Regions from separate parts of the Leclercia sp. LSNIH3 genome, predicted to be linked through region 3. Evidence: predicted binding sites of a transcription regulator. Region 3 holds the regulator's gene; each other region holds the start of a gene.
The links. Region 3 encodes PurR, which represses purine synthesis genes. Its sites were predicted from a motif close to CANGCAAACGTTTGCNTG; they were not measured.
Positions count from the first base shown of each region.

Region 1: a site for PurR is predicted at 1,917-1,934, ahead of purL (phosphoribosylformylglycinamidine synthase). Genes of this name have one in related genera too.
Region 2: a site for PurR is predicted at 1,206-1,223, ahead of C3F35_RS06695 (nucleoside-specific channel-forming protein Tsx). Genes of this name have one in related genera too.

Region 1 covers NZ_CP026387.1:3,637,186-3,640,463, forward strand. Annotated here, with positions in the region: gene tadA (tRNA adenosine(34) deaminase TadA) at 1-325, shown strand, start outside; gene mltF (membrane-bound lytic murein transglycosylase MltF) at 207-1,763, opposite strand; gene purL (phosphoribosylformylglycinamidine synthase) at 2,021-3,278, shown strand, end outside.
Region 2 covers NZ_CP026387.1:1,373,323-1,376,600, forward strand. Annotated here, with positions in the region: gene nrdR (transcriptional regulator NrdR) at 1-404, opposite strand, end outside; gene C3F35_RS06690 (DUF3251 domain-containing protein) at 558-1,097, shown strand; gene C3F35_RS06695 (nucleoside-specific channel-forming protein Tsx) at 1,361-2,245, shown strand; gene C3F35_RS06700 (helix-turn-helix transcriptional regulator) at 2,298-2,978, opposite strand; gene C3F35_RS06705 (VOC family protein) at 3,004-3,278, opposite strand, start outside.
Region 3 covers NZ_CP026387.1:335,756-339,033, forward strand. Annotated here, with positions in the region: gene C3F35_RS01640 (MFS transporter) at 1-651, opposite strand, end outside; gene cydH (cytochrome bd-I oxidase subunit CydH) at 816-905, opposite strand; gene purR (HTH-type transcriptional repressor PurR) at 1,201-2,226, shown strand; gene punR (DNA-binding transcriptional activator PunR) at 2,223-3,155, opposite strand; gene punC (purine nucleoside transporter PunC) at 3,271-3,278, shown strand, end outside.

The DNA.
Region 1 (3,278 bases), 1.5 Mb from region 3:
GGCCCTGCGCCAGGGTGGACTGGTGCTGCAAAACTACCGCCTGCTGGACACCACGCTCTATGTCACCCTCGAACCTTGCGTCATGTGCTCCGGTGCCATGATCCACAGCCGGATCGGCACGGTGGTGTATGGCGCGTCAGATGAAAAAACCGGTGCGGCAGGTTCGCTGCTGGACGTGCTCCGACATCCCGGCATGAACCATCAGGTCAATGTGATGGGTGGGGTGCTGGCACCAGCGTGTTCGGAGATGCTAAGTGAGTTCTTTCGAATGCGGCGTCAGCAGAAAAAGCGACAAAAGGCAGAATTGAAGTTATCGGGCGAGTAAGTTCATCCGGCGACACCACCGGATAACTTTGCGCCAGCTGCTGTGTTGCCTGCGCCTCTCTCTCTTTCTCCATCAAATACCCCACCAGGCTAATCTGGTATTTACGGATATTTTCCACGTAGGCGTAGGCCTCGTGGCCGCGCGCATAGCCATAGGTTAACTTGCTGTAATACGGCTTCTGGCTCAGCAGCGGCAGTCGCTGTTTGACGTCTGACCAGCTATCGGCATTGCCTTTGGTTTTTGCCGTCAGGGCGCGGGCGTCGATCATATGGGCATATCCCATGTTGTAGGCCGCCAGCGCAAACCAGATCCGCTCCTCTTCCGGCACCGTCTCCGGCACCTTATCCATCATATCCTGCAGGTAGCGCGCACCGCCGCTGATGCTCTGTTCGGCATCGGTACGGTCGGTGAGACCCAGGCTCTGGGCGGTATTTTTGGTCAGCATCATCAGGCCGCGCACGCCGGTGGGCGAGGTGGCGAGGGCATCCCAGTGTGATTCCTGATACGAGATGGCTGCCAGCAGGCGCCAGTCGATCTCCTGAGCGTACTTCTCAAACAGCGGCTTGAGATCCGGCAGGACATTATCTACCGCCCGCAGGAAGCTGCGGGTATCCACATAGTCAAAGTCATCGCCATGACCGAGGTATTTCTCCTCCAGACGCGCCAGGGTGCCGTCCTCATTCATTCCGTTGAAGAAATCGAGCATTGCAGCGGAGAGCGTCTGGTCAGCATCGAGGGGGCTGAACCAGGTGACGGGCTGCTCGTCAGTGACATCCAGCGCCACCGCCAGTTCCGGGTGAACACGCTGGAACAGGCTGATGGCTACCGAGTCCGCGATGGTGTAGGGCAGTTTACCGTCGGCGACCAGCCCCAGCAGCGCCGTGGTGCCCAGCTTCTCATCCACCCTCCAGTTAAGGTCGGGATACTTTTTCTCTTTCAATGCCCGCAGATCGTCAATCACCACATGCCCGGGGGCAATGGTGAGCTGGTCAGCCGTGAGGCTGGCAAGAGAGCGCGGACGCAGGCTGCCGACGCGATAGACCAGCTGCTGCGAGACGGAATAAAAAGTGGGGCCTGGTTGATAGTTTTTACTGCGCTCGCTGTTATAGACCAGCCCGGCGGCCAGCATATCGGCATCGCCGTTGTCCAGATCGTCAAACAGCTGGCTGATGTTCTGGCGCACGGTCATTTTGAGCTTTACGCCCAGGTAGTCAGCAAAGTGCTGCGCCAGCTCGTAGTCCAGGCCAATCACTTTGTTGTTGATCGCGGTGTAGGTCAACGGCGAAGAGATAGTACTGACGCGCAGCTCCCCCCGCGCCTGAATGGCGGCGATGCGATTGTCGGCCTTGCCGAACCAGGGGATTGAAGGCCAAAGGGCCGCTGCCAGCAGCAAGGTAACTATGCCGATGAACAGATAATTAATCTTTAATTTTTTCAATAAGTTGATTCTATGAGCAGTCTATTATTTTGGTTTGTTGTCGCCACAGTAAAAACAAGTATTACCAAAGATTTCGCGGCATTTTGCGTAAAGTTACGCCACTTGGCAACTTATTAGCGGGAAAGGCTTAAATGGCGGCAACGATTTTATTACGACGCAAACGGTTTCGTCGGCGCGCAGGATCCACTATAATGGCGCCCGTTTTCCCCCCTTGCGCACACTGTAAGCGCCTCCGGCGCTTCGAAGACGAGAGACTTATGATGGAAATTCTGCGTGGTTCGCCTGCACTGTCTGCCTTCCGTATCAACAAACTGCTGGCACGTTTTCAGGCGGCCGACCTTCCGGTAAGCAATATTTACGCTGAGTATGTCCATTTTGCTGACCTGAATGCTCCCTTAACGGCAGAGGATTTAGTTCGCCTTGAGCGCCTGCTGAAGTACGGCCCAAGCCTGAGCAGCCATACCCCGAACGGTAAACTTCTGCTGGTTACGCCTCGTCCGGGCACCATCTCCCCCTGGTCTTCTAAAGCAACCGACATCGCCCGCAACTGTGGTCTGAGCCAGATTGATCGTCTGGAACGCGGCGTGGCGTATTACGTTGAAGCCTCCACCCTGACTGACGCCCAGTGGGCCGTTGTGGCAAGCGAATTGCACGACCGCATGATGGAGAGCGTGTTTGCCTCTCTGGATGATGCGCAGCAACTCTTCTCTCACCACCAGCCTGCGCCAGTTCAGAGCGTGGACCTGCTGGGTGAAGGCCGTCAGGCGCTGATTGACGCCAACCTGCGTCTGGGCCTGGCGCTGGCCGACGATGAAATTGATTATCTGCAGGATGCTTTCGTTAAGCTGAACCGCAACCCGAACGATATCGAACTCTATATGTTCGCGCAGGCTAACTCCGAGCACTGCCGCCACAAGATTTTTAACGCCGACTGGGTTATCGACGGTGAGCAGCAGCCGAAGTCGCTGTTCAAAATGATCAAAAACACCATGGAAAAAACCCCTGACCACGTGCTGTCTGCCTATAAAGACAACGCCGCGGTGATGGAAGGTTCCGAGGTGGGCCGCTTCTTCGCCGATCGCGAAGCAGGGCGCTATGACTTCCATCAGGAGCCTGCGCACATCCTGATGAAGGTTGAAACACACAACCACCCGACGGCGATTTCGCCATGGCCGGGTGCGGCGACCGGTTCCGGCGGCGAAATCCGTGACGAAGGCGCCACCGGCCGTGGGGCAAAACCCAAAGCGGGTCTGGTGGGCTTTTCCGTTTCCAACCTGCGTATCCCGGGCTTTGAACAGCCGTGGGAAGAGGACTTCGGCAAGCCAGAGCGCATTGTGACCGCGCTGGATATCATGACCGACGGCCCGCTGGGTGGCGCGGCGTTTAACAATGAATTTGGCCGTCCGGCCCTGAACGGTTACTTCCGTACCTACGAAGAGAAAGTGGACAGCCACAACGGCGAAGAGCTGCGCGGTTACCACAAACCGATCATGCTGGCAGGCGGGATCGGCAATA
Region 2 (3,278 bases), 1.0 Mb from region 3:
TCAAAACTGCGGTAAACAGAGGCAAAACGGATATAGGCGACTTTATCGAGCTTCTTGAGCTGTTCCATGACCAGATTGCCGATCATTTTGCTCGGCACCTCGCGCTCGCCGGTGGCGCGCAGCTGAGTTTTGATATGGTTAAGCGCCATTTCGACGTCATCTGCGCTCACTGGCCGCTTCTCCAGCGCTTTTAGCATTCCACTGCGCAGCTTCTCTTCATTGAAGGGTTCGCGAACGTCGTTACTTTTGACGACGCGCGGCATCACCAGCTCCGCCACTTCAAAAGTGGTGAAGCGTTCGTTACATACCAGGCACTGACGGCGGCGGCGTACGGATGAGCCTTCTCCCACGAGACGGGAGTCGATTACTTTAGTATCCACGGCGAGACAGAATGGGCAATGCATACGGTGTCCTGGCTATCGGGTTGACTGAACTCCATTTTACCCCGAACTGGGCTGACAACAAAGAAGGAGCGTTTTTGAGATAAAGGATCTATACGCAGGGCCGCGTCGTTGACTACCCTTAGCAGAATCCGTTATTTCAGGGAAATAATTGCCATGACAAGACGTTACCTACATGTTCTGCTGCTGGGAAGCCTTTTTAGCCTCAGCGCCTGTGCGCAGCAAAGCGAAGTGCGCCAGATGAACCAAAGCATCAGTTCATTGAATACGACCATGAATAAGCTTAACCAGGAAACCGTCAAGATCACCCAGCAGAATGCGCTGAACGCGAAATCGACCAGCGGCGTCTATCTGCTGCCGGGATCGAATACGCCAGCCAGGCTGAACAGCCAGATCGGCACACTACGCATGTCGCTGGTGAACGTCGCGCCAAACGCCGATGGCACCCGTGCCACGCTGCGCATTCAGGGGGAATCAAACGATCCCCTGCCGGCATTCAGCGCCACCGTTGAGTGGGGCCAGATCCAGGGCACTACCGATAGCTTCCAGGAGCTGAACGTCCAGACCCAGCTGATTAATGCACCGGCCAGCATTCTGGCACCCAGCGATGTCGACATTCCGTTGCAGCTTAATGGCCTGACGCCCGATCAACTCGGTTTTATCCGCATCCACGATATCCAGCCCGTCGCGCAATAATCCCCCGGCGGAACGTGGATCACGTTCCGCCCCCCTCTTTGGTTACAAACATTGGCAACAGAAATGTTTGCTATTACAATCCGCTCCGTTTAAAAATACGCAAACGTGAACGCAATCGATTACGTATGTGAGAGAACTGTGAAACAACACATATTTTTGTGAGCAAGGATTCCTATAATAGGCTCCCAGAAACACGAAATATTTAGAAACGCAATTCGCGCCTTTTTCACTCCCGTAAGGGATTTCAAATCAGTGGCATTATTATGAAAAAAACATTACTGGCAGCCGGTGCAGCGCTGGCGCTCTCCTCTACTTTCTCTGTTCAGGCAGCAGAAAACGATAAACCAGAGTACGTTTCCGACTGGTGGCACCAGAGCGTCAACGTCGTTGGCAGCTACCACACCCGTTTCGGACCACAGATCCGCAACGATACCTACCTGGAATACGAAGCGTTTGCCAAAAAAGACTGGTTTGATTTCTATGGTTACATGGATGCACCGGTCTTCTTCGGTGGTAATACTGACGCGAAAGGTATCTGGAACCACGGTTCCCCACTGTTCATGGAGATCGAACCGCGCTTCTCCATCGACAAGCTGACCGATACCAGCCTGGCCTTTGGTCCGTTTAAAGAGTGGTACTTCGCAAACAACTACATCTACGACATGGGCCGCAACAAGTCCGGTCGCCAGAGCACCTGGTACATGGGTCTGGGTACTGACATCGACACCGGTCTGCCGATGAGCCTGTCCATGAACGTTTATGCCAAATACCAGTGGCAGAACTACGGTGCAGCGAACGAAAACGAGTGGGATGGCTACCGTTTCAAAGTGAAATACTTTGTGCCAATCACCCAGCTGTGGGGCGGCAACCTGAGCTACATCGGCTTCACCAACTTTGACTGGGGTTCAGACCTGGGCGACAACGACTTCCGTGACCTGAACGGTAAGAAAGCGCGTACCAACGACTCTATCGCCTCCAGCCACATCCTGGCGCTGAACTACGATCACTGGCACTACTCTGTTGTGGCGCGTTACTGGCACAACGGTGGTCAGTGGAACGACGACGCCAGCCTGAACTTCGGCGACGGTAACTTCAGCGTGCGTTCTACCGGCTGGGGTGGTTACCTGGTTGTGGGTTACAACTTCTAAGTTGTGCCTGTAACGCCACCCGGCAAAAAAGCCAGCTCAAGAGCTGGCTTTTTTATTGCTTAACCTTCCGTAAAAAGTCCGCCAGCGATCGATCTGCACCTTCGCTAAAGCGTCTGTCCGTCATCGTGATATTCAGACACCTGTCGAGTCGGAAACAGCGATAGTCATCGCGCCGTTCACACCATGCTGCCAGCAGCCAGTGCTCGCCCCAGAAGAACAACCCCAGCGGCTGCACGTCGCGGGAAGAGAGGTGCCCGCTATCATCACGATAGTGCAGTCCCAGCACCCGCTGAGCAGAGATCGCCTGATGAATCACATCGAAGCCGCTGCGGGAGTGGTGTTGCATGGCAATATCCGGGGCGTAGATCCGCGTCTGCTCGGCCTTGCGGCGGCTCTCCTCCGGCAGGATCGCCAGCACCTTTTCCTGGGCCGACTCCAGCTCACGCGACAGCGACTCCCCGCCCCAGGTTTTAAGCAGGCGGATCGCCACCATCAGCGCTTCGGACTCCCTGTTGGTCAGCATCAGGGGCGGCAAGTCAAAGCCCGACATCAGTCGATAGCCGCTTCCCGCCTCCCCTTCCACCGGCACGCCAGAGAGCGATAGATCGCGGATATCACGATAAACCGTGCGTTCAGAAACGCCGAGCCTGTCTGCCAGATGCGCTGCTGTGGTCAGCCGCCTGCCTCGCAGGATTTGCACAATCTGAAACAAACGGTCAGCGCGTCGGGTCATTGTTTATTCGCTTTACAGGTTGATGTCAGGCAGGTTGATGAAGTCCAACCCGGTTGCCTTCGCTGTCGGTAAACAGCGCAATGGTGCCAATACCGCGCGGCAGTTCCAGTGGGCCAAACACGCATGCCCCACCCGCTGACACCACACGATCCAGCGTTGCCGCCAGGTTATCAGTATGCAGATAAATAATAGCGCCCTGCGATGAGGGTGTAATGCCGTCAAATTTTGCCAGCGCGCCGCCGGTAGCCGGATCCTCATGAGGAAAAATGGCCAGCTCGGCAACGTCCATTGTCTCGCGCT
Region 3 (3,278 bases):
CATCGCACCGGCACCCAGGACGGTGGTCAGCAGGGCTGATAACACCTGTGGACGCAGCAGGACCGCCAGCTCTTTGCGCACTTCCGGCTTTTCACCCGCACCGCCAGAAGGCAGAGAGAAGAACAACGCCATCATCGACACCACGCCCAGCAGCGCGGTGGCCAGGAAGGACATGCGCCAGCCAATCGCCTCACCCATCCAGGTTGCGGCAGGCACGCCGCCAATATTGGCGATGGTCAGCCCCATAAACATGGTGGCTACGGCGCTGGCCTGCTTATGCTTTGGCACCACGCTGGCTGCCACCACCGATCCGAGGCCAAAGAATGCGCCATGGTTCAGGCTGGTCAGAATACGTGACAGCATCAGGGTGGTGTAGTCCGGGGAGAGCGCCGACAGCACGTTGCCGACAGTAAAGATCGCCATCAGGAAGATCAGGGCGTTACGGCGGCCCCGATGCGACAGCAGCAGCGTCATCAGCGGTGCCCCCACCATCACCCCGATGGCATAGGCGCTGATCAGCATACCTGCCGCGGGAATAGAAACATCTACCCCTCGGGCGATAACCGGCAGCAGACCCATCGGCGAAAATTCGGTGGTACCAATACCAAAGGCACCGATGGCAAGGGCCAGCAGCGGAAAATTGATTCTCATACTTCAACTCCAGACACCGTGTCGTCGGGCGACACAGAACAATGAAGGCGAAAGCATGACATCAATCACAAAAAATGAGAAGTTAACAATTTAGCAAAAGATTTTTGCAGGGCGCGTAACAATCAGCGTAAAGGAACGAGGGAGAGCTGCCTCTCCCGCATCAATCAGTGCAGTGCCGCAACCAGACCGCTGGCGACAATCAGACTCAGAACAATAATGGTGGTAATCAGCGAAAACTTAAGATCGGTACTCATCAATTTTTCTCCTTTTAATCACCCTATGAAGAGTGAGCCTGCTCATTTTTACACAGTTCAGGGTAAAAATCTTGCTGGATTTAGATTGATATCGTTTTTTGCTCTTCCCCTTTTGGCCAAGATAAGACAAAATTCCACGCTAAATTTATTAGCGTACCGGCCATTGACCCCCTCCTGACGTCCTGTGTCGTTTTCCCGGCGTACCGCAATTCAAATTGCGCAATTAGGGCGAGTGAAGGCAAACGTTTACCTACCGGTTTTTCAGGAGCTTAGATATGGTCTGGAGTGACATCTGATGGCAACAATTAAAGACGTGGCGAAACGCGCAAACGTTTCCACTACAACCGTATCACATGTTATTAACAAAACCCGCTTTGTCGCGGAAGAGACCCGAAATAATGTCTGGGCGGCCATTAAAGAGCTGCATTACTCACCTAGCGCCGTGGCCCGCAGTCTGAAGGTCAATCACACGAAATCGATCGGCCTGCTGGCGACCAGCAGCGAAGCGCCCTATTTCGCAGAAATCATTGAAGCGGTAGAGAAGAACTGCTTCCAGAAAGGCTACACCCTTATCCTCGGCAACGCGTGGAACAGCCTCGAAAAACAGCGGGCTTATCTGTCGATGATGGCGCAAAAGCGCGTCGATGGTCTGCTGGTGATGTGTTCCGAATACCCAGAATCGCTGCTGTCTATGCTGGAAGAGTATCGCAATATTCCTATGGTGGTGATGGACTGGGGCGAAGCGAAGGCCGACTTCACCGACTCGGTGATCGATAACGCCTTTGAAGGCGGCTACATGGCCGGTCGTTACCTCATCGAACGCGGTCACCGCGAAATCGGCGTGATCCCGGGCGCGCTGGAGCGCAACACCGGTGCCGGCCGTCTGGCGGGCTTTATGAAAGCCATGGAAGAAGCGTTGATTACCGTGCCAGAGAGCTGGATCGTGCAGGGCGACTTTGAACCGGAGTCCGGCTACCGCGCAATGCAGCAGATCCTCTCCCAAAGCCCGCGCCCTACTGCCATCTTCTGTGGCGGGGATATTATGGCCATGGGTGCGCTCTGTGCCGCCGATGAGATGGGCCTGCGCGTCCCGCAGGACGTTTCGCTGATCGGGTATGATAACGTGCGCAACGCGCGCTTCTTTACCCCGGCGTTGACCACCATCCACCAGCCAAAAGATTCGCTGGGGGAGACCGCCTTCAACATGCTGCTGGACCGTATCGTCAACAAGCGCGAAGAGTCCCAGTCAATTGAAGTGCATCCGCGCCTGATTGAACGCCGTTCCGTTGCGGATGGTCCGTTCCGCGACTATCGCCGTTAATCTTCTCCGGGAGCCAGCACCTCTGGCTCCCGCAGCCACTCCCTGTTCATCGTTTCACTGTCTCCCAGATAATCCAGCAGCCATTCCAGGGCCGGTGACATATCGTTTTGTTGCCAGGTCAGGCAGCACGCCGCATCCGGGAAGGGATTCTCCAGCGCCAGCTCTACCCATTTCCCGCTGGCTATTTGCGGGCGGGCAAAATGAACCGGCACCATGCCCACGCACAATCCTGCCGAGAGGCATGTGGCGGACGATTCCCAGTCCGGCGCGACAATTCGCCGCTGGTTATCAAGCAGCCAGGTGATCCGTTTCGGCAGTGAGCGGGAGGTATCTTCTCGTACCAGCGACGGCCAGTTGCGCAGAATATCGTCGCTGATCGGCCCGTCCAGAGCAGCCAGAGGATGATGGCTGGCCACCACGCAGCACCAGCTCAGCATTCCCATATCGCGGAACGCATAGCGGCCACCTACCGGGATCGCCTGCGTGGCACCTATCGCCATCTCAACCCTGCCGTCTGCCAGCGCATCCCAGACGCCGTTGAAGACCTCCTGAGAAACCCGCAGCTCAACGTCAGAAAAGTGGCGGTAAAAATCGACAATCATCTGGCGGGTGCGCTCGGGACGAACAATGTTGTCCACCGCAATAGAGATATGCCCCCGCCAGCCATTGGCGATCTGCTGACACTGTTCGCGGGTGATCTGCATTTTTTTGATAACAGACCGCCCCTCTTTCAGAAACCACAGCCCGGCCGGGGTGAGAACCACATCGCGATGGCGACGCTCAAACAGCGGCACTGCCAGCCACTCCTCCAGTTGACGCACGGTATAGCTGATGGCTGAAGGTACGCGATGCAACTCCTGCGCAGCACCGCTGAAACTGCCGTTACGCGAGACCGCATCCACCACTTCAAGAGAATATTCTGACCACATTTTCTGCCTGCAAAATTTTTGAACGCAACCGCCAAATATTAGCGTTTCACAAGCCTGTTTGCACTCCCTACACTTTGCGGCAATGACAACCTGCGCCCATAAGGAAAATAAAACAGTGAAACC